3 regions of the Ruegeria sp. AK11 genome follow, and region 2 is predicted to be linked to each of the others. Evidence: riboswitches for the same ligand, from Rfam matches in the RefSeq annotation. Region 2 holds a riboswitch; each other region holds the start of a gene.

Region 1 (6,141 bases), on a different contig from region 2:
CTTGAAACGTGGACCCACGGGCTGAGGCCTAATCCTCTTCGAACGGGTCCCATTCCTCTTCGACTTCGGGAAGGGCTTCGGTCACAACCTTGGCGGCGCGCTGCTCCGGTGTTTCGATCCGAATGATCTTTGCCTTGGGGAATTGCGTCAGCACGGCCTGAACCAGCGGGTGTTCTTCGGCCTCGGCTTTCAGGGCCAGCTCGGCCCGGTCCCGCACTTCCGCGATGGTCGCGGCATCCCCGTCCGAGACAATGGAGACGGCCCATCGATTGCCGGTCCAGCGTTGCAGGGCAGAGCCCAATCGCGACGCCAGATCCGACGGTGCCTGAGGTGTCTGGGTGAATTCGATCCGGCCAGGCTGGTACGACACAAGGCGCACGCCGCTTTCCACCTCGACAAGCAGTTTCACATCGCGGTTTGTGCGGATCAGTTCCACCACATGCCCGAAGGTTGGATAGCGGGCCAGGGCCGTCTGTGCATCCTGCGCCAGTGCAGCAACCGGTGCGCCACCCGCGCCGCGCGGGGGCGATGTATAGGCAGGCGGCGGGGTCGCGTTGGATTGCGTTGCCACCGGGGCCTGCCGGGACGGTGACATGCCCCCGCCCGGCCCGCCGGGTGGCGAAGGTGGGGCGTCTTGCAGCCGTTTGATCAGCTCTTCGGGGCTGGGCAAATCGGCGACATGCGTCAGTCGGATAACAGCCATTTCGGCGGCCATCATCGCGTTGGGCGCGGCAGAGACTTCCTCCAGCGCCTTCAGCAGCATTTGCCACATCCGGGTCAGAACCCGCATTGGCAAGGCCTCGGCCATGTGCTGGCCCCGTGTGCGTTCGTCGGGGGAAACCGTCGGGTCCTGGGCCGCGTCAGGTGTGATCTTTACGACGGACACCCAATGCGTGATTTCGGCCAGATCGCGCAGCACGGCCAGAGGGTCTGCGCCTTCCGCATATTGACCGCTCAGTTCAGTGAGCGCCCCTGCCGCGTCACCGCGCAGGATCATGTCCATCAGGTCCAGAACCCGTCCACGATCGGCCAGACCCAGCATCGCACGGACCTGATCTGCCGTCGTCTCTCCGGCCCCGTGCGAGATTGCCTGATCCAGCAATGAGGTCGCGTCGCGGGCCGATCCTTCTGCGGCGCGGGTGATCAACGCCAGCGCATCGTCAGCGATCTGCGCGCTCTCGGCCCCGGCGATCTTGCGCAGCAGGCCGATCATGTCTTCGGGCTCGATCCGGCGCAGGTCAAAGCGCTGACACCGCGACAGAACCGTGACCGGCACTTTGCGAATCTCGGTGGTCGCGAAGATGAATTTCACATGTGCGGGCGGTTCCTCGAGCGTCTTGAGCAGCGCGTTGAATGCGCTGGTCGAGAGCATGTGAACCTCGTCGATGATGTAGATCTTGTAGCGTGCACTGGCGGCGCGATAGCGGACACTGTCGATGATCTCGCGGATATCGTTGACGCCGGTACGGCTGGCCGCATCCATTTCCATCACATCGACATGGCGACCTTCCATGATTGCGACGCAATGCTCGCACTGACCGCAAGGCTCGGTTGTCGGTCCTCCGGTTCCATCCGGTCCGATGCAGTTCATGCCTTTGGCGATGATCCGCGCCGTGGTGGTTTTTCCCGTTCCGCGAATGCCGGTCATGATAAAGGCCTGCGCAATCCGGTCGGCCTCGAAGGCGTTTTTTAGGGTGCGCACCATAGCATCTTGACCCACCAGGTCGGCAAAGGTTTCCGGGCGGTATTTGCGGGCGAGAACCTGATAGGCGGGGCTTGGTGTGTCTGTCATGTCTTCTCGCTCGGATTCGGTGCTTCGGCACAGCGTAGTGGCGGCGGCACTCCGCGTCCACTGTGGGGCGTGATGATTTTTTGTTTCAGAAACGGGCTGGTTTCCAACTAAACTGGTCCAGCGGATTTAATGACTCATTTCTTAAAGAGTACCTTGGGGGAGGACGCACTTCATGTCGCAGCTGGTCATTTTTGCTCTGCAGGTCGGAGGCGGAACGCTTGCCCTTACTTCAATGCCCGGGCGTGGCGGGGATTACGTCGGCGATCTGGATATGATTGCGGCTTGGAAACCGGGCCTTGTGATTTCAATGACGACGGATGTTGAAATGCTTCAGGATGGCGCGCAGCACTTTGGCAGCGACATCCAAAGCCGTGCCAGCCGGTGGGTTCACCTGCCGATCGAAGATTTTGGAGCACCGACGCAGGCGGTTCAGAAGGCCTGGCCAGAGGTCAGCGCCACGGCCCGACATGCGCTGTCGGGCGGTGGCCGGGTTCTTGTGCATTGCCGTGGGGGGTGCGGCAGATCCGGGATGATTGTTCTGCGACTGATGGTTGAATGCGGTGAACGCGCCAGCGACGCACTGGACCGCCTGCGGGCCGTGCGCCCCTGCGCTGTCGAAACCGATGCGCAGCTGGCCTGGGCGTCCCGGATCACCCCGGCACAGGTGGAAGTGGGATCAAGCTGACAGCTGCTGGGGTGCGTAGCCGGTTTTCCGGGGCCGGATCGTTGAAACCTCGATCATGGCGCAAGGCGGGTTCGCGACAATGCCCGAGGGCAGCGTGCTGAATGTAGGTCCGAAGATCAAATCGGCATAGGCATCAAGGTCCCGAATTGCCGTATCAGGGTGCGCCCCGCAGAAAACGCGAACGCTGTCGGATCGCGCTCGGATCGTTGCCATGCACCCTTCCGCGCAATGTGACAGCGCGCTGTTGCCTTCAAATTCGAAATCTTCGCTGGTGGCCGAAACCGCCTGCGCCATGGCTTCGGAAATCGAGCGGGCCAGTCGCGCCAAAGCCGGGCAGGTATTGCCCGTCCGCTGGCACACAGTTGCGCTGTATTCGTGTGACTTTGTCTTCCAGATCATCCTGCGCCCTCCGCGCGTGGTGGGCTGGATATTGGGGCAGGTGGGACAGCATCTCGCTGTCAGGACCTGCCCGGACACCCCGCCCGAGTTTCGGTTTCAGTTCCGATGGCAGGTCTCCTGACTTGCGGGTCATTGCTCTGCCGACCTTCCCAGCCCGTGGGCCAGTGGTATTTCGGCATTGCTTACCGCTTACAGTTGCGGGGGCAGTCGCGGACTTGGTTGATATCTGTGTGACCAGACAAACCGCACCGTGTTCCCTTTTCATCCCGACCTCTTGTGGGGGCCGGAAACCATCACACAACCGCTAGCGCCTGATCGCGTTCCGAGTCAAGCCGATCTTTAGGCCGGACGTTTGGTCATGCTGGATGCGGTTTACGTTCCGGCTTAGTTTCGTCGGCATCGAAGGCAGGCAAACCATTGTTTCAGCGAAAGCCGGGGATCATGTTGGATACGGAACAGACGGTGTTGATCGAAGATTTCCGCTTTCCGTCAGGGTCCGTGACCTTGTCGGCACGGCTGTACCGGCCAGTGGGTGAGCCGGAAACCGTTGTCGTACTTAACAGTGCCACGGGTGTGCCGCGTGACTATTATCAACACTTTGCGCGATGGCTGGCTACCGAGCGGGGGATAGCTTGCCTGACCTATGACTATCGGGACTACGGGCTTTCTTTGGTCGGCCGCCTGAAAGACGCAACTGCAACAATGGCGGATTGGGCGTTGATCGATATGCCAGCGGCACGGGCCGAAATGCGCAGGCGGTTTCCAAAGGCGCAGCAGTGGACCATCGGCCATTCCGTCGGTGCGATGCTGGGGCCGGTGCAGCCGGATATCGACCAGATCGACCGAATGATCGGTGTGTGTTCGGGGCTGGTGACTTTGAAAGATCACCCATGGCCCTATCGGGGGTTGGCAGGGCTGTTCTGGTATGGCCATGCACCGCTGATGGTGCGGGCACTTGGCTATCTACCCGGCAAAGCAATCGGGTTTGGTTCGGACCTGCCCGCCTCGGTCTACTGGCAATGGCGCAAATGGTGTACAGCCCCTCTTAGCTACGTTCCCGAGATCGGGCAGAATTTGCCTGATGCGCATTGGGGCAGTTCTGGAACACCAGTGGATCTGTTCACGTTCGAAGATGACCAGATGGCTCCGCCCGAGGCGGTTTGGCGCCTTGCTGATTTGTATGGCCCCGAGGCCAGACGCCACCTTCTGAAGCCTGCTGAATTCGGACTGCCGGAAATAGGCCATATCGGAGCATTTGCCCGTCGCAATGCAGCGGTCTGGCCGCGCCTGATCGCCTGATCAGACGCGACGCAGGTTTTCCTAACACCTTGCAGTTATGGCCGTTTGCGAAGCTTCTTGTCCTGCATGACACCGCGCACCATCTTGCCGAACGCCTTGTCCCGCGCCCGCGATTGGGCAACGGTTTCCGAGTTTCGCTGATCTTCACGCCGCAGCTTGCGCCAACGGTCCAGCCGCGCCGGATCAAGAACGCCTTCGTCGATTGCGTTCTGCACGGTACAGCCGGGCTCGGTCTCGTGCTGACAATCCGAAAAGCGACAGCTTTGGCCAAGCTCCGTGATGTCCGAGAACACGTTGTCGATCCCGTCCTGAGCGTCTAGCAAACGCAGTGCGCGCATTCCCGGCGTGTCGATCAGCCAGCCACCGTTACCCATCCCGTGCAACGCGCGCACCGTTGTCGTGTGTCTGCCCCGTGCGTCGTCTTCGCGAATTCCAGACGTGGCGAGGTTTTGATCCGTCATGGCGTTGCTGAGCGTCGTTTTACCTACGCCCGACGACCCGACCAGCGCGCCGGTCTGGCCTTTGGGGCACCATGCCAGAACCTTTTCGACATCTGCCGGGTCCAGCGCATTGATCGCCAGCACCGACAGAAAAGGGTCCAGAGATTGCACTTGTCCCGAGAAACTGCCGGGGTCATCCGACTGGTCAGCTTTCGTCAGGACGACGACCGGATAACATCCGGCCTGATGCGCCAGCGCCAGATAACGTTCCAGCCGAGGCAGGTTGAAATCGGCGTTGCACGAGCTGACGATGAACAACACATCGACATTAGCGGCAATCAGTTGTGTTGTGGCACCTGTACCGGCAGCCCTGCGTTGCAGCAGGCTGCGCCGGTCCAGAAGGCGACGTACGCGGTATTCGGCGTCCGCAAGAATCCAATCCCCGACGGCATATGAACCGGTCGGACTATCCGGTGTCAGCAAAGGGATTTCACCATTCGGGCTCAGCCCGATCAGACGGTCCCGATGAACCGAGGTAACGCGAAAGGGCGTGTCGGAAGGAAAAGCCGCGTGTTGCGCGGCAAAGTGAGAGGACCATCCCAGGTCCGAAAGCGTATAAGACATTTATCTGCCTGTTTTCAGAAACAGCAATGCCAACGGATGGCAATCGCGCATCCGCAGGTCGTGTGTTCAGGCAGTCCGGTGATTCCGGTGAATCAGAACCAGTCTGCCCGAAGGGTTTTCACTACAATCATAAAGCCCTCCTGCGGCTGTGGTTCACGAAGTGAGAGGTTGGACATCGACCCAAGCGGGGCTCGTTGTGGCTGCTTCCTTCCGGACCTGACCAGGTTGGCGAGGCGCTCGCCCGCGCCAACCTCTCGAGTCCGAGATATAGGGAAGGCATCGGGAAAAGACAACCCATCAGAGCGTCAGGCGAATGCGTTCAAATCCCCTGCCATCCGAGCCCAGCGACACGGGATCGAACCTGTGCAACTCATCCAGATATTTCAGGGCACCCGGACCTGTGCGAAGAATTGTTGTCACGCCCCGTTGCGGCATCAGCGAGAACGGGTAGGGCTGCGTGGCGATCGGGTCGGGCGGAAGGTGCTGCGCCAGGTAAACCTGCACAAGGTCCTTGATGCTCAGCGGTGGCAGGCTGATCAGCTCAGACGTTGTCGCATGCGGGAAATGCCCGCCTCCGCTGGCGCGGTAATTGTTCAGCGCCATAACGAACATCTGCTCCGGTCGTACGGGACGGCCTGCATATGTCAGATCGCTGATCCGCTTTTGGTCGGGGCGGATTATTTTCCCCTGCGCATCGTAACGAGGCGGCCGCGTGGGATCGATCTGATAAGACAGTCCAAACACGATGTCGAAATTGTACCCGGCCCGTTCAGGGTTGATCAGCTCGGGTTCGGAACCGGGCTTTAACTGGTTGAATACGCTGGCCGACATCTCCAACCAGTCCAGCAAATGCGCGCCGCTGATCCGGATTGCACGCAACTCGTTGGGAAACACATGCAGAT
Region 2 (6,141 bases):
CTCTCTCATTTTAACAAAGAAAGGGTTGGTATCCGTCTTGGTGATCAGGCAAACGGTTTCACCTTCGGCCATTGCACTGCTTGCCATGGCCGTAACCGCCAGCGCCGTGGCGCCTGCAAGTTTCGCAAGTTTCATCGGTAGTCCTCCCAGTTTTCCCAATGCCCTTCCGGGCATACGTTTGATCGGGCGAAAACCGGCCCGATCTCACATAAAAACCATCACAAGATTCGAATTTCGAGTCAATAAATAAATCACTCTTATTTATTATTGACAGAAAGGAAGGGTTCCAACATTGTCGTCATGAAGGGGATGGCCGTGTCTGCAATGAACTCTCAGGGCAATACCACTGGCGTACGCGAGCCAGACATGCGCGGCACCAACCAAAGTGGAATGCGGGCCCGAAATGAACGGCTTGTCCTGTCACTGGTCCGGCGCCATCAGGCCCTCGCAAAATCTGAGATCGCGCGCATGACCGGCCTGTCGGCGCAGACGGTCTCGGTCATCATGCGCCAGTTGGAGAACGATGGGTTGCTGTTGCGGGGCGAACCGATCCGGGGAAAAGTCGGACAGCCATCGGTTCCCATGCGCCTGAACCCGGACGGCGCGTATTTCTTTGGGCTCAAAGTCGGGCGGCGCAGTACCGAACTGGTGCTGACGGATTTCCTTGGCAACGTCAGGCACCGCGAACGGCGGACCTATGATTTTCCGACGCCCGAGGCGACATTGAGCTTTTCCACAGAAAGCCTCGACAAAGTGATGGCGTCAATGTCGCACGAGGCGCGCAGCAGAATCGCGGGCCTTGGGATTGCCATGCCGTTCTACCTTTGGGACTGGGCACAAACATTGCAGGTTCCTCAGGAAAAAATGGATCCGTGGCGTGACGCGGACCTGAAAGGCGCGTTGGCCGCTAGCTATGACGTGCCGGTTTTCCTGCAAAACGACGCAACGGCCGCCTGCGGTGCCGAGCTGGTGTTTGGCCCGGCGGAAGGCCCACGAGATTTCCTGTATTTCTATGTCGGCTTCTTCATCGGGGGCGGGGTGGTTCTGAACGGCTCCATCTTTCCGGGGCGGGGAAATGCCGGTGCGCTTGGCCCATTGCCTGTGCCGGACGAAGTGGGCGGAGTGAAACCGTTGATAGATGTCGCCAGTCTTTATGTGCTGGAGCGTGCGGTTGGTGGAAATGCCGCAACAGCCGGTTCAATCTGGGAAACGACACGGCATTGGGACGTACCGGAAACCCTCCTTGAGAATTGGCTGAACCAGGCGGCGCACGGAATCGCCCATGCCATCGTCTCTTCTTGCAGCCTGATCGATTTCGAATGTATCAAGATTGATGGCTGGATGCCTGCTGATATCAAGGCGCGGCTGGTGGAAAGGGTTGAGCTCAAACTATCCCATATGAACCTGACCGGGCTTGAACGGCCCTTGGTGCTGGCAGGGGCGGCGGGCCCGGATGCCCGGTCATTGGGGGCGGCCAGTTTGCCATTGTCGGAAAGATACCTGCTCGAAGGGTAGGTTCATCCCCGAAAAACCCCGACCTGTATCCAAAGCGGATCAACCGGAAAAAGGGCATTGCCCGCTGAACTTTTTGACAGCCAGCGCAATTGATCGTTGACGGATGCTGAAGAAGTCTGGCAAGCCGCTCGGCATGTCCGGTTCCGGGGCGTGCTCTGGAATCAATAGGGAATGCGGTGCGGGCTTTGGCCCAATTCCGCAACTGCACCCGCAACTGTAAGCGGCGAGCAGGGCTGAAGTGCCACTGGAGTTAATCCGGGAAGGCCAGCCCAACGCTTTGACCCGCAAGTCAGGATACCTGCCGGACATGTGCCTTTGACAAGGGCACTCCTAATCGGCGACGGGATGTGCGTCGGAGCAGGATGCTTGAAAAAGCAGCTCGGCTTGGACGTCCCCGCAGTCAAAACGCATCTCGTACCGGGGTTGGTACGAAGGGACAAGGACGACTATTGATGACCAAGCTGCTTTCTGCAGCCGCTGTGGCGATGGCGCTTCCAGCGATGGCAAATGCGCATTTCCTGCTGGAATACACCTCTGACACCATGATCGACGCACCGGGGAATGTTCCGGTCAAGCTGATCTTCTGGCATCCGTTCTCGAACGGGCATGTCATGGATCTGGACAAGCCGCAGGAATTCTACGTGATCCACAACGGTCAGAAAACCGACCTGCTGGACACTCTGGAACCCGTGCGTTTCACCGGTGGGGAAAACGAAGGCGCGGCATTCAAGGGTTATGTTCCAGTCAAACGGTCGGGCGACTATGTGCTGGTGACAGTTCCCCAGCCCTATTACGAGGGGTCTGAGGATATCTATATCCAGCAGATCGCCAAGGCATTCCTGAACCGCAACGAATTGCCGACCGACTGGATGAACCCGGTGGGCTTGCCGGTTGAGATCATCCCGCTCAACAAACCGACCAACATCATCGCGGGTTCGACCTTTACGGGTCGGGTTATGGCAGAAGGCCAACCGGTTGCGGGTGCCGAGATCGAGATCGAGTACATGGCCGCAGAACCGAACATGGAAAGCGCGGCCGCTTCCGCCCCGTCGGTCTCGCCGATGCCGGGTGGTGCATTGGTCGCAACTTCGGATGATAACGGGTATTTCACGTTTGGCGTTCCAAAAGCCGGATATTGGGGATTTGCCGCACTCGGCGCCGGTCCCGTGACCGAACACAACGGCAAAGAACTCAGTCAGGACGCGGTCATCTGGATCCGCGCCTGGGATTTGGAGTAACCGTAGATGCACATCGTTGACGGAGCCTTGTCCAACCCGGTCGTGATCGGCGGAGCCGTCGCTGCGGCGGGTGGAATTGCCATGGGCCTCAGGTCGCTGAATCTTGATCGCATCCCCACTGCGGGGGTGCTGTCAGCCAGCTTTTTCGTGGCATCGCTGATCCATGTTCCTATTGGTCCGTCGTCGGTGCACCTGATCCTCAACGGTATGGCCGGGCTTTTGCTGGGGTGGGCCGCATTCCCGGCCCTGTTCGTCGGGCTTTTGCTGCAAGCCGTCTTCTTTGGCTTTGGCGGGTTGACGGTATTGGGGATCAACACCCTGAACATCGCGTTGCCCGCGGTTCTGGCCGGACTGATCTTTAGCCGCCTGATCGCCCACGGCTCACCGCTGCAAGGTGCGATATGGGGCGGGGTCGGCGGTGCCTTTGCCATTGCCGCCACAACCGGCATGGTTGCGTTTTCACTGGCCTTGTCCGGGGATGCCTTCCTGCCTGCGGCTAAGATTGTTTTCTTTGCACATATTCCTGTCATGGCGATTGAGGCGATCCTGACCGGGTTCGCGGTTTTGCTGGCGCGCAAGGTCAAGCCCGAGCTGTTTGTCAAACGAGTGGTCGCATGAGGTATCTGGCAATCATTCTGGCGCTGTGCTGCGCACCCCTACCTGCCTTGGCGCATAAGGTCATAGCCGGAGTGTTTAAATCCGGTGACGCCATCGAAGGCGAAATCGGCTTTTCCAACGGCGACATGGCAAGCGATACCGAGGTCATCGTCAACGGCCCGGACGGAGCCGAGCTGGGCCGCATCGTAACAGATGCAGACGGGTTCTTTATCTACACGCCGAACGCGCCGGTGGCCCATACTTTCTTTGCAAACCTTGGTGCCGGGCATGTGGCCGAGGTCACCATGCCCGCTGTGGATGTCGCCCGGATCATGGGCGTTGAAGCGGAACCCGACACCGCGCCGACAAACGCACCTGCCCAGACAGCGGCGGTGCTCAGCGATGAACAACAACAGGTCATTGCCAGGGCCGTGCGGGATGAGCTGCGCCCGCTGCGTCGGGAAATCGCCGCCTACCGCGAACAAAATGACCTGCAAACTGTTCTGGGTGGGATCGGATATATCGTCGGTCTGTTTGGTCTGGGCTTTTATTTTGCGGCACGCCGCAAGCTGGCGGCCTGATGGCGCACGTTCTGGGGCAACAGGAAAGCACGCTGATCAAAGCGGGCGCGCAGCGGCGCGGCGCGATCAACCCGCTTGATCCAAGGATGCGGATCGTCATGGCGGTTGTCTTCGCGGTGGTGACTGTCGCGGTGTCCTCGCTGACGGCGCTGTGCGCGGCTTTGGCGGTGTCCCTTTCACTTCTTGCCGCGTCGCGTCTGCCCTGGCGGAAAACGTTGAAACGCATGGCCATGATGGATGGGTTCATCCTGTTCATGCTGGTGCTGTTGCCATTCTCCATGCCCGGCGACCCGATGTTTACGCTCTGGGGGTTTCCTGCAAGCTGGCAGGGTTTCTGGAAAGCGGTCGAGATCGCCTTGACGGCCAACGCGGTCATCCTGTCCCTTATGGTGCTGGTCGGCACGATGGAGCCGGTCATGCTTGGCCACGCCTTGCACCGCCTACGCTGCCCCGAAAAGCTGGTTCATCTTCTGATGTTCACCATCCGCTATATCGAGGTTCTGCGGGAAGAATACCTGCGCCTGCGCGCGGCTATGAAAGTGCGCGGCTTTCGCCCGGCAACAAACTGGCACACCTATCGCAGCTTTGGCTATCTCGTGGGAATGATGCTGGTGCGCGCGATCGAAAGATCCGAACGCATTCTTGATGCCATGAAATGCCGGGGGTTTTCAGGCCGTATGCTGCTGCTTCAGGACTTTGCCCTGACCCGAAGGGACATTGTTTTTGCCGCAGGCCTTGGTGCTCTTTGCGCGGGTCTGATCATACTGGATTTTGCATGGCACTGATTGCGCTTGAAGATATCTGCTTTGCCTACCCCGGTCAGCCACCCGTTCTGGACGGTGCCAGCCTCAGCCTGTCCGCCGGTCAACGCCTGTCGCTGACGGGTCCGAACGGGGCGGGAAAATCAACCTTGCTGCGCATCACGCTTGGCTTGCAGCGCCCACGGTCCGGCACGGTCACGATCTTTGGTCAGCAAAGAGTGCAAGAGGCCGATTTTCACGACGTACGCCGCCGGGTGGGCCTTGTGTTTCAGGATGCGGATGATCAACTGTTCTGCCCGACCGTCGCCGAGGATATCGCCTTTGGCCCGCTCAACCTTGGCAGAACGCGCGACGAAGCGCTAGCCATCGTAGAAAACGTGTTGGGTGATCTGGACCTGATGCATCTGAAGAACCGCATCACCCACAAGTTGTCAGGGGGTGAAAAACGGCTGGTTACGCTGGCGACCGTTCTGGCGATGGAGCCCGAGGTTCTGCTGCTTGATGAGCCTACCAACGCGCTGGACCCACGGAACGAGGCCCGGCTGCTGGAAATCCTCCGGGCATTGCCGCAAGCGATCCTTCTTGTCAGCCATTCCCCGGCCTTCCGCGCCGAACTGGCACCGGATGCGCTCGATTTGCGAGACGGAAAACTGGTGGCTGTCTGACAGGACCAATCCGTGTTCAGCTGTGCCGCTTTCGGCTTATAAGCCCATATCTGACCGCCCATGCCCGAAACGACAGGCGTCCGCGCCGGTCCTGTTTCACCGGGTGTTTCGACTGCGCACCACCTTTTCGGTTGAATTCGAAAACGTCGATGATGCGCTCGGCGCAACCGCAGGCTTCGCCCATGCCAACTTTGGCAAAGAAGAATTTTTCGAAACGTTCCGGGTTTTGCATGGCGGCCCTCCTGTTCAAGCGTAACCCCAAAAGCCAAGTGCCGCCAAATCACATTGTTGCGGTCGCAGAGGGGGTCCTATGGCGCGGCGAATGCGCTTCCCGTCCAGACATTGTCCAGTTGGTTAAAAACCGGCGAGGTGATGAGCATCTCGGCAGGGTACAGCAATTGCAGCTCATCCGCGAACCGTGTGACGCCGGGTACAAGCCCGGTGATGTTCTGCCACGCGGCCCAGCTGCCGGGATCGGACAGGCTGTTGGGATTGCCGGGATCAGCCGCCTGGTGCCAACCGGCCGCATTCAGGATCGGTGAAAGGGCAAAGCGCGCATCGTTGCTGTCAACCTCGGAACAGGCAGCAGCATCGCATTCCCAGCTTGTCCAGTCTGCCGCCGCGATGGTCCCGGCAATCGGGGCGGCGGCGTCGATGACCCGTGCCAGAACCTCGAACCCGCCACCCGCAGTCGGACGGCTGAGCGACAGGGGGTCGGTGGCCACGGCATGCAGCGCCGCAGTCGGTGCCAGGTTGAGGGTTCGACCGATCAAAGCCAGCTGTG
Region 3 (6,141 bases), on a different contig from region 2:
GGGGGTGGGATGTGGCCCAGGGTCACGGCGCTGATCCGGCGTTTGGCCTGCGCGGCCTCACCCGGGTCGTTGACGATGAACGGGTAGATCACCGGCAGGTCACGGATCAGCGCCTCGGGCCAGCAGTCTGCTGATAGGGCGACCGATTTGCCGGGCAGCCATTCCAGTGTGCCATGCGCACCGATATGGATCAGCGCATCCGCGCCAAGACCTTTGCGCAGCCACAAATAGAAGGCCACATAGCTATGGCGCGGGGTACGCGAAAGGTCGTGATAGTCGTCATCACGCAGTTCGGGTGTTCCGCGCTCTGGTTGCAGTGCGACCAGCGCCTTGCCGCGTCGCAAAGCCGTGAAGTGAAACGCGCCCTGAGCGAAAGTTGGGTCTTGCTCAGGATTGCCCCATACGGCGTGCAGATCGGTGCGCAGGGTCTGGGGCAATTCAGCGAGCGCACTCAGATAATCCTCAAGCGGCCACGATATCCGGGCGTCCAAGAGTGCGTCGGCAACCGGATCGCCAGCCGCGATGTCGTAGCCTTCACCGCAAAGATCAGACAGCATCGCCTCAGCCGAGGCCAGCGCGTCGAGACCAACCGCATGGGCCATTTGCCAGTCTTTGCCCGGATATGTGGACAGTACCAACGCAGGAACCTGATCTGCCTTGGGTTTGTCATTCAGGGCAAGCCAGCCCGATACCCGGTCGATGATCGCCTCGATCCGGTCTGGCTCGGCCCGATGCGCAAAACGGGAGTATTCCAAATGCGGATCGCGCTTGCCCGGCTCTTTGAAAGAGGCAACGCCTGCCGATATTCGCCCGTCCACTTCGGGCAATACCACATGCATGGCGAGGTCGGCGGGTGACAGGCCGCGTTCGGCCTCGGCCCAGGCCTTGCGTCGCGAGGTGGCGAGGGCGACCTGAAACACAGGCACATCCGCTGCGTCCAGAGGCGACGTGCCGGACGCGCCCTTGCCCGAGAATGAAGTGGCGTTGATGATCGCCGACGGTCTCAAGGCAACGACCTGTTCCCTGAGCCAGTCGGCAGTGGCTGGGGTCTTGAGCGACGGGGCAAACAGACCCACCGCCTGAAGCCCGCGGGCGCGCAGGTTGCGGATCAGGGCCGCGACCGGGGCGGTGTCTGCGGATGTCAGATACGCGCGATAAAAGGTGACAAGGATGCGTTTCGCATCGCTCTCGAACGCGGAATCCACCGGGATGACGCCCTGATCTGGACACCACGCACCGTATTCGGGCAGGGTTTTCGCGCCCATCACTGGCCCGGCATAAAGCCCTGCTGCCAAGGCCATCTGGGCCAATGCGGCCTGCGCGGCGACTTCGCCGCCGGTGTCACACAAATGTGCCAGCCGCCTCAGGGTCGAGAGGGGCAGGGTCGAATACTCATCCAACCGAGTGTCTTCGCGCCCATCCGCCGGTAAAACGGCCAGCGCGATGCCTTTGGCCTGCGCCAGTGCCAGAACCTGTTGCAGCCCGTAAGACCAATAGGGCACGCCACCTATCAGACGGATCAGGATGCCCTTTGCGCCCTCAAGTGTCTGTTCGACATAGGTATCGACGGACAGAGGGTGCTTCAGCGCCGCAAGATTGGCCAGCCGCATCGTGGGCATCCGCCCCTCAGGCCCGCCGCCGCGATGCCAGCCCGCCGCGAAAGCGCCCAGGTCACTGTCGGAAAAGGACAGCACAACCAGATCACCCGGGCTTTGGCCCAGATCGGTTGGGGTCTCGGTTTCCTCGAGCCCGTGGCTTTCGCGAAAGACGACGTGCATGACTTACTCGGCAACCTCGGTCACACCCACGAGGATATCACGGATTTCGGCTTCTTTGATGTCGTCATGCTCGGCAATCACGACCAGGCGCGAGCGGCGCTCTTCACCGGGCTCCCACGGGCGGTCGTATTGGTGACGAACCCGCGCGCCGACAGCCTGAACCAGCAGGCGCATCGGTTTGCCAGCGACGGCGGCATAGCCTTTGACGCGCAGGATATTCAGCTCAGTCGCAAGACGTTCGATTCTGGCTACCAGTTCCGCAGGGTCGGTCTGTTCCGGCAACTCGACGATGATGCTCTCGAAATCGTCATGCTCATGATCGTGATGGCCATCGTGATGTGACGGGCGCGCGTCCATGTCATCTTCGACGGCAGCCTCAAGGCCAAGCACGACACGTACGTCGACGACACCCTCGGCGACCTCGACAACGGGAAGCGGCCGCGGTGCCTCGGCGGCGATGATCTGTTTGGCTTTCGCGACACCTTCGGGACCTGCTAGATCGGGCTTGGTCAGCAGGATGATATCCGCGCACGAGATTTGATCTTCGAACACCTCGGACAAGGGTGTTTCGTGATCGATCGAGTCATCAGCCAGCCGTTGGGCATCCACCGCTTCAACGTTCGGAGCAAAGCGACCGGCGGCCACAGCCTCGGCATCGGCCAGCGCAATCACGCCATCAACGGTGATTTTCGAACGGATATCAGGCCAATCAAATGCTTTCAGCAGCGGTTTGGGCAGTGCAAGGCCGGATGTTTCGATCAGGATGTGATCCGGGCGCGGTTCCAGCGCCATCAGCGCCTCGATGGTCGGGATGAAATCATCAGCCACGGTGCAGCAAATGCAGCCGTTTGCCAGTTCCATGATGTTTTCCGCAGGGCAATCCGGTATCGCGCAGGATTTTAGAATGTCACCATCAACACCCACATCGCCAAACTCGTTAACAACAATCGCAAGACGCTTTCCCTGCGGGTTCTGCATCAGATGACGCACCAGCGTGGTTTTGCCCGAGCCCAGAAAGCCGGTGATCACGGTGACGGGAAGTTTTTCTAGGTTCGACATGATCTCAGCCTCCAATCGGGGGAATGCGCGAGGCGCAGTTTTTGCGGAAATGTTCAGGACGGTCGCGCCACTTCACCAGACCATCGTCTGTGGCCAGATACTTGGTCACACCATCGATGATGACATCGACGTGATCGATTTCGTTCAGGTTCTCGTAAACAAAGGTCCAGCGATCCGGCCCGCCCCGAAGAACGATGGAACAGCCCTGATCGCAGTTCGAAAGGCATTCGACCGGTTTCAGAGTAATACCATCTGGCAGGGCAGCCTGTTCCAAGGCCTTGTGCAACAATGTGCCGGGACGCTCAGCGTCATCCTCGACGGGCAGACCCCGGCGGCAAGTCGTGCAGACCAGTAGTTCTACCGGTGCGGTCTCGGTCATGTCTCTCATCCCCCCAAATCCTCTTCGCGGGGGACGGGGTTTCATGCGGGCACCACGTCTGCACATGGACCCGACACCGGAACACCCCGCCCGGTTTCAACTTCGGGTGTTGGCAGGTCTCCCGGCTTGCGGATGCCAGAGCGGTCGCTCTGTCGGATGTCCCGCCTTCCCGGCACAGGCCAGTGGCATTGGGCATCCTCTCCGGTCACGGTCGCGGGGGCGGCTGCGTTTGGCGGATGAACCGTTGACGCATTCCCTTTTCATCGGCTGTTGCCGACACCAACGTCCGGGACATGCGGCACCGCCGACCCGCTTGTCAAGCGGTTCGCGCGCAACAAATAAGCCAAGGTGAAAAAAGCGACCTGTAGGCGTCGTTCGGCGGCATGAAGTGCGTGTTCGGTATGTGGTCGCATGACGGGAAAACGACGAACTTGGAGATGCGTCATATGAAAGTGGGATTTATCGGTCTGGGTAACGTTGGCGGCAAGCTTTCGGGATCCCTTTTGCGCAATGGCATTGACCTGACTGTTCATGACCTGAACGCAGAACTGGTGGCCGAATTTGTCGCCAAAGGCGCAAAGGCGGCAGAAGGGCCCGCCCAGCTGATGCGCGATTGCGATGCGGTGATCACCTGTCTGCCGTCTCCGGCAGCATCGGACGCAGTCATGAAGGAGATGTTGCCCGAAGTGGGCCCCGGCAAGATCTGGATGGAGATGTCGACCACAGACGAAGCCGAAGTCAAACGCCTGGGTGCCGAAGTCATATCGCGCGGCGGTGCAGCAGTGGATTGCCCGGTTTCTGGCGGGTGCCACCGTGCCGCGACGGGCAATATCTCGATCTTTGCGGGCTGTGACCGGGAAACGTTTGAACGAATTCTGCCGTTCCTGACGACAATGGGTCGTCGGGTTTTGCACACCGGCGAACTGGGCTCGGCCTCGGTGCTGAAAGTGATGACCAATTATCTTGCCACCGCCAACCTGATCACCTGCGCCGAAGCACTGGTTACGGCAAAGGCTGCGGGGATGGATCTGAACACGACCTATGAGGCGATCAAAATCTCGTCCGGCACGTCCTTCGTGCACGAAACCGAAAGTCAGGTCATCTTGAACGGGTCGCGCGATATTTCCTTCACCATGGATCTGGTGAAGAAGGATATCGGTCTGTTTCAGGAGGTCGCCGACCGCGCCGGGGTGCCGCTGGAAATAAACCCGGTGATGATCAACATCTTTAACGATGGTATCGCACGCTATGGCGAACGCGAGCTTTCACCAAATATTATCAAGCGGCTGGAAGAGGCAACCGGCCTGGATATCACCGCCCCGGGCTTCCCTGCCGAAATGACGGATGATGAGCCGGAGGAGCCGGGATACGAGGTTGTGCCACAAGGGCGCGCCTGAACGTAAGGCACATACCAGACAAAATCGCGCCCCGTGAATGAGCAGGGGTAGGCAGGTGTTCCGAAAAACACGCCATATCTGGCCCGCAATTCGACAGAATCGCGGGCCTTGAACGTCTTGAAATACCGAGCGTCGCACGCGTGCACTGCGGGGTTAAGTCAGCGATTTGGATGTGATTGGAGGCGAGTACCGGAATCGAACCGGTGTACACGGATTTGCAATCCGCTGCGTCACCACTCCGCCAACTCGCCTTTTCAAGTAAAATCAAATACTTGCTGTGGTGTGACTGGGTTTTTAACAGCTTTCCTTTGGGGCGTCCAGTGGATTGCGTGCGAATTTGTCGGCAAGACCGAAATTTGCCGAAGTCCATGCCCAAGAAGGTGATCACGATTCAGGTTGCGGCAACAGGGGCGTTGCTGGAAAGTTCAGGATATGGCACAAGCCCGACATCTTTGGGAATGAGACGAGATATCCAATGACTGACTTCGCAGCCCGGCGCCGCACAATGGTTGATACGCAGATCCGCCCGTCTGACGTCACCAAGTTCCCGATCATTGAGGCGATGCTGAGTGTTCCGCGCGAAAGCTTCGTACCCGATTCTCAGCGCGAGGCGGCCTATGTGGACGGCCTGATTGATCTGGGTGGCGGGCGCAGCATGCTGGAGCCGCGGACCCTGGCTAAAATGCTGGACGTGTTGAACATATCCAAGGATGAGATGGTCTTAGATATCGCTCCGGCAATGGGGTATTCCACGGCTGTTACCGCACGGATGGCTGAGTTGGTCGTGGGTGTTGAATGCGACGAAACCCTTGCAACCGAGGCGCAAAACCTTTTGGCCGAAGCCGAAGTGCTTAACGCTATCATTCACGTTGGCGCGCTGGAACAGGGTGTGGCGGAACACGGTCCCTATGATGCAATCATGGTGCAGGGCGGTGTCGAGCAGGTGCCCGATGCCCTGTTGGATCAGCTCAAGGACCACGGTCGGATCGTGTGCCTGTTTGTCAACGGCAACCTGGGTACAGTTCGGATTGGTCGAAAAACCGGGGGCCGCGTCAGTTGGCGTGATGTGTTCAATGCCAATGCGCCGGTTTTGGAAGGTTTTTCGGCAGAGTGTGCATTTTCGCTATAGTCCGCCGATAGATTTTTCTATCGCCTTGATTAGTTGAAAAGAAGGCCGCAAACTGCCTGCAGGGCAGTGTAATTTCGTTTGAGAGGATTTTGGTATGCGTGGTTCGGCGACAGGTAAGCTGGTCAGGGCGTTTGCTGTGACCGCAGGACTTGCCATGAGCGTGATGCCAGGGCGTGCAGCGTGGGCAGACAACATAACGGATGCGTTCATCGGCGCGTATAACACCAGTGGTTTGCTTGAACAGAACCGGGCGTTGCTGCGCGCGGCGGATGAAGATGTAGCCATTGCGCTTTCTGCGTTGCGGCCAATCATCAACTGGACCGTGCAGGTCAGCCAGGATTACACCCGTTCGCGGGTCAATAATGTCGTGACGACAAACGAACCGTCGCGGTTCTTTTC

The links. A riboswitch is a leader RNA that binds a small molecule or an ion and turns the genes downstream of it on or off. The one in region 2 is predicted to bind cobalamin.
Region 1: linked by a shared signal. The riboswitch ahead of ACR0D9_RS11615 (hypothetical protein) and the one ahead of ACR0D9_RS19825 (DUF4198 domain-containing protein) in region 2 are both predicted to bind cobalamin.
Region 3: linked by a shared signal. The riboswitch ahead of ACR0D9_RS07215 (DUF1636 family protein) and the one ahead of ACR0D9_RS19825 (DUF4198 domain-containing protein) in region 2 are both predicted to bind cobalamin.

Annotation. Positions count from the first base shown of each region.
Region 1 is NZ_JBQFXU010000003.1:389,046-395,186, reverse strand. It holds gene ACR0D9_RS11625 (DNA polymerase III subunit gamma/tau) at 29-1,792, opposite strand; gene ACR0D9_RS11620 (protein-tyrosine phosphatase family protein) at 1,965-2,477, shown strand; gene ACR0D9_RS11615 (hypothetical protein) at 2,469-2,876, opposite strand; cobalamin riboswitch at 2,967-3,185, opposite strand; gene ACR0D9_RS11610 (alpha/beta hydrolase family protein) at 3,318-4,175, shown strand; gene rsgA (ribosome small subunit-dependent GTPase A) at 4,211-5,239, opposite strand; RNA gene ffs (signal recognition particle sRNA small type) at 5,398-5,496, opposite strand; gene ACR0D9_RS11595 (bifunctional 2',3'-cyclic-nucleotide 2'-phosphodiesterase/3'-nucleotidase) at 5,537-6,141, opposite strand, start outside.
Region 2 is NZ_JBQFXU010000017.1:12,405-18,545, reverse strand. It holds gene ACR0D9_RS19835 (substrate-binding domain-containing protein) at 1-135, opposite strand, end outside; gene ACR0D9_RS19830 (ROK family transcriptional regulator) at 325-1,515, shown strand; cobalamin riboswitch at 1,637-1,835, shown strand; gene ACR0D9_RS19825 (DUF4198 domain-containing protein) at 1,968-2,753, shown strand; gene cbiM (cobalt transporter CbiM) at 2,760-3,371, shown strand; gene ACR0D9_RS19815 (cobalt ABC transporter permease) at 3,368-3,931, shown strand; gene cbiQ (cobalt ECF transporter T component CbiQ) at 3,931-4,716, shown strand; gene ACR0D9_RS19805 (energy-coupling factor ABC transporter ATP-binding protein) at 4,707-5,357, shown strand; gene ACR0D9_RS19800 (hypothetical protein) at 5,374-5,589, opposite strand; gene ACR0D9_RS19795 (hypothetical protein) at 5,666-6,141, opposite strand, start outside.
Region 3 is NZ_JBQFXU010000001.1:1,429,201-1,435,341, reverse strand. It holds gene cobN (cobaltochelatase subunit CobN) at 1-1,778, opposite strand, end outside; gene cobW (cobalamin biosynthesis protein CobW) at 1,782-2,837, opposite strand; gene ACR0D9_RS07215 (DUF1636 family protein) at 2,842-3,216, opposite strand; cobalamin riboswitch at 3,311-3,515, opposite strand; gene ACR0D9_RS07210 (NAD(P)-dependent oxidoreductase) at 3,618-4,613, shown strand; tRNA gene ACR0D9_RS07205 (tRNA-Cys) at 4,791-4,864, opposite strand; gene ACR0D9_RS07200 (protein-L-isoaspartate O-methyltransferase family protein) at 5,089-5,742, shown strand; gene ACR0D9_RS07195 (TolC family outer membrane protein) at 5,837-6,141, shown strand, end outside.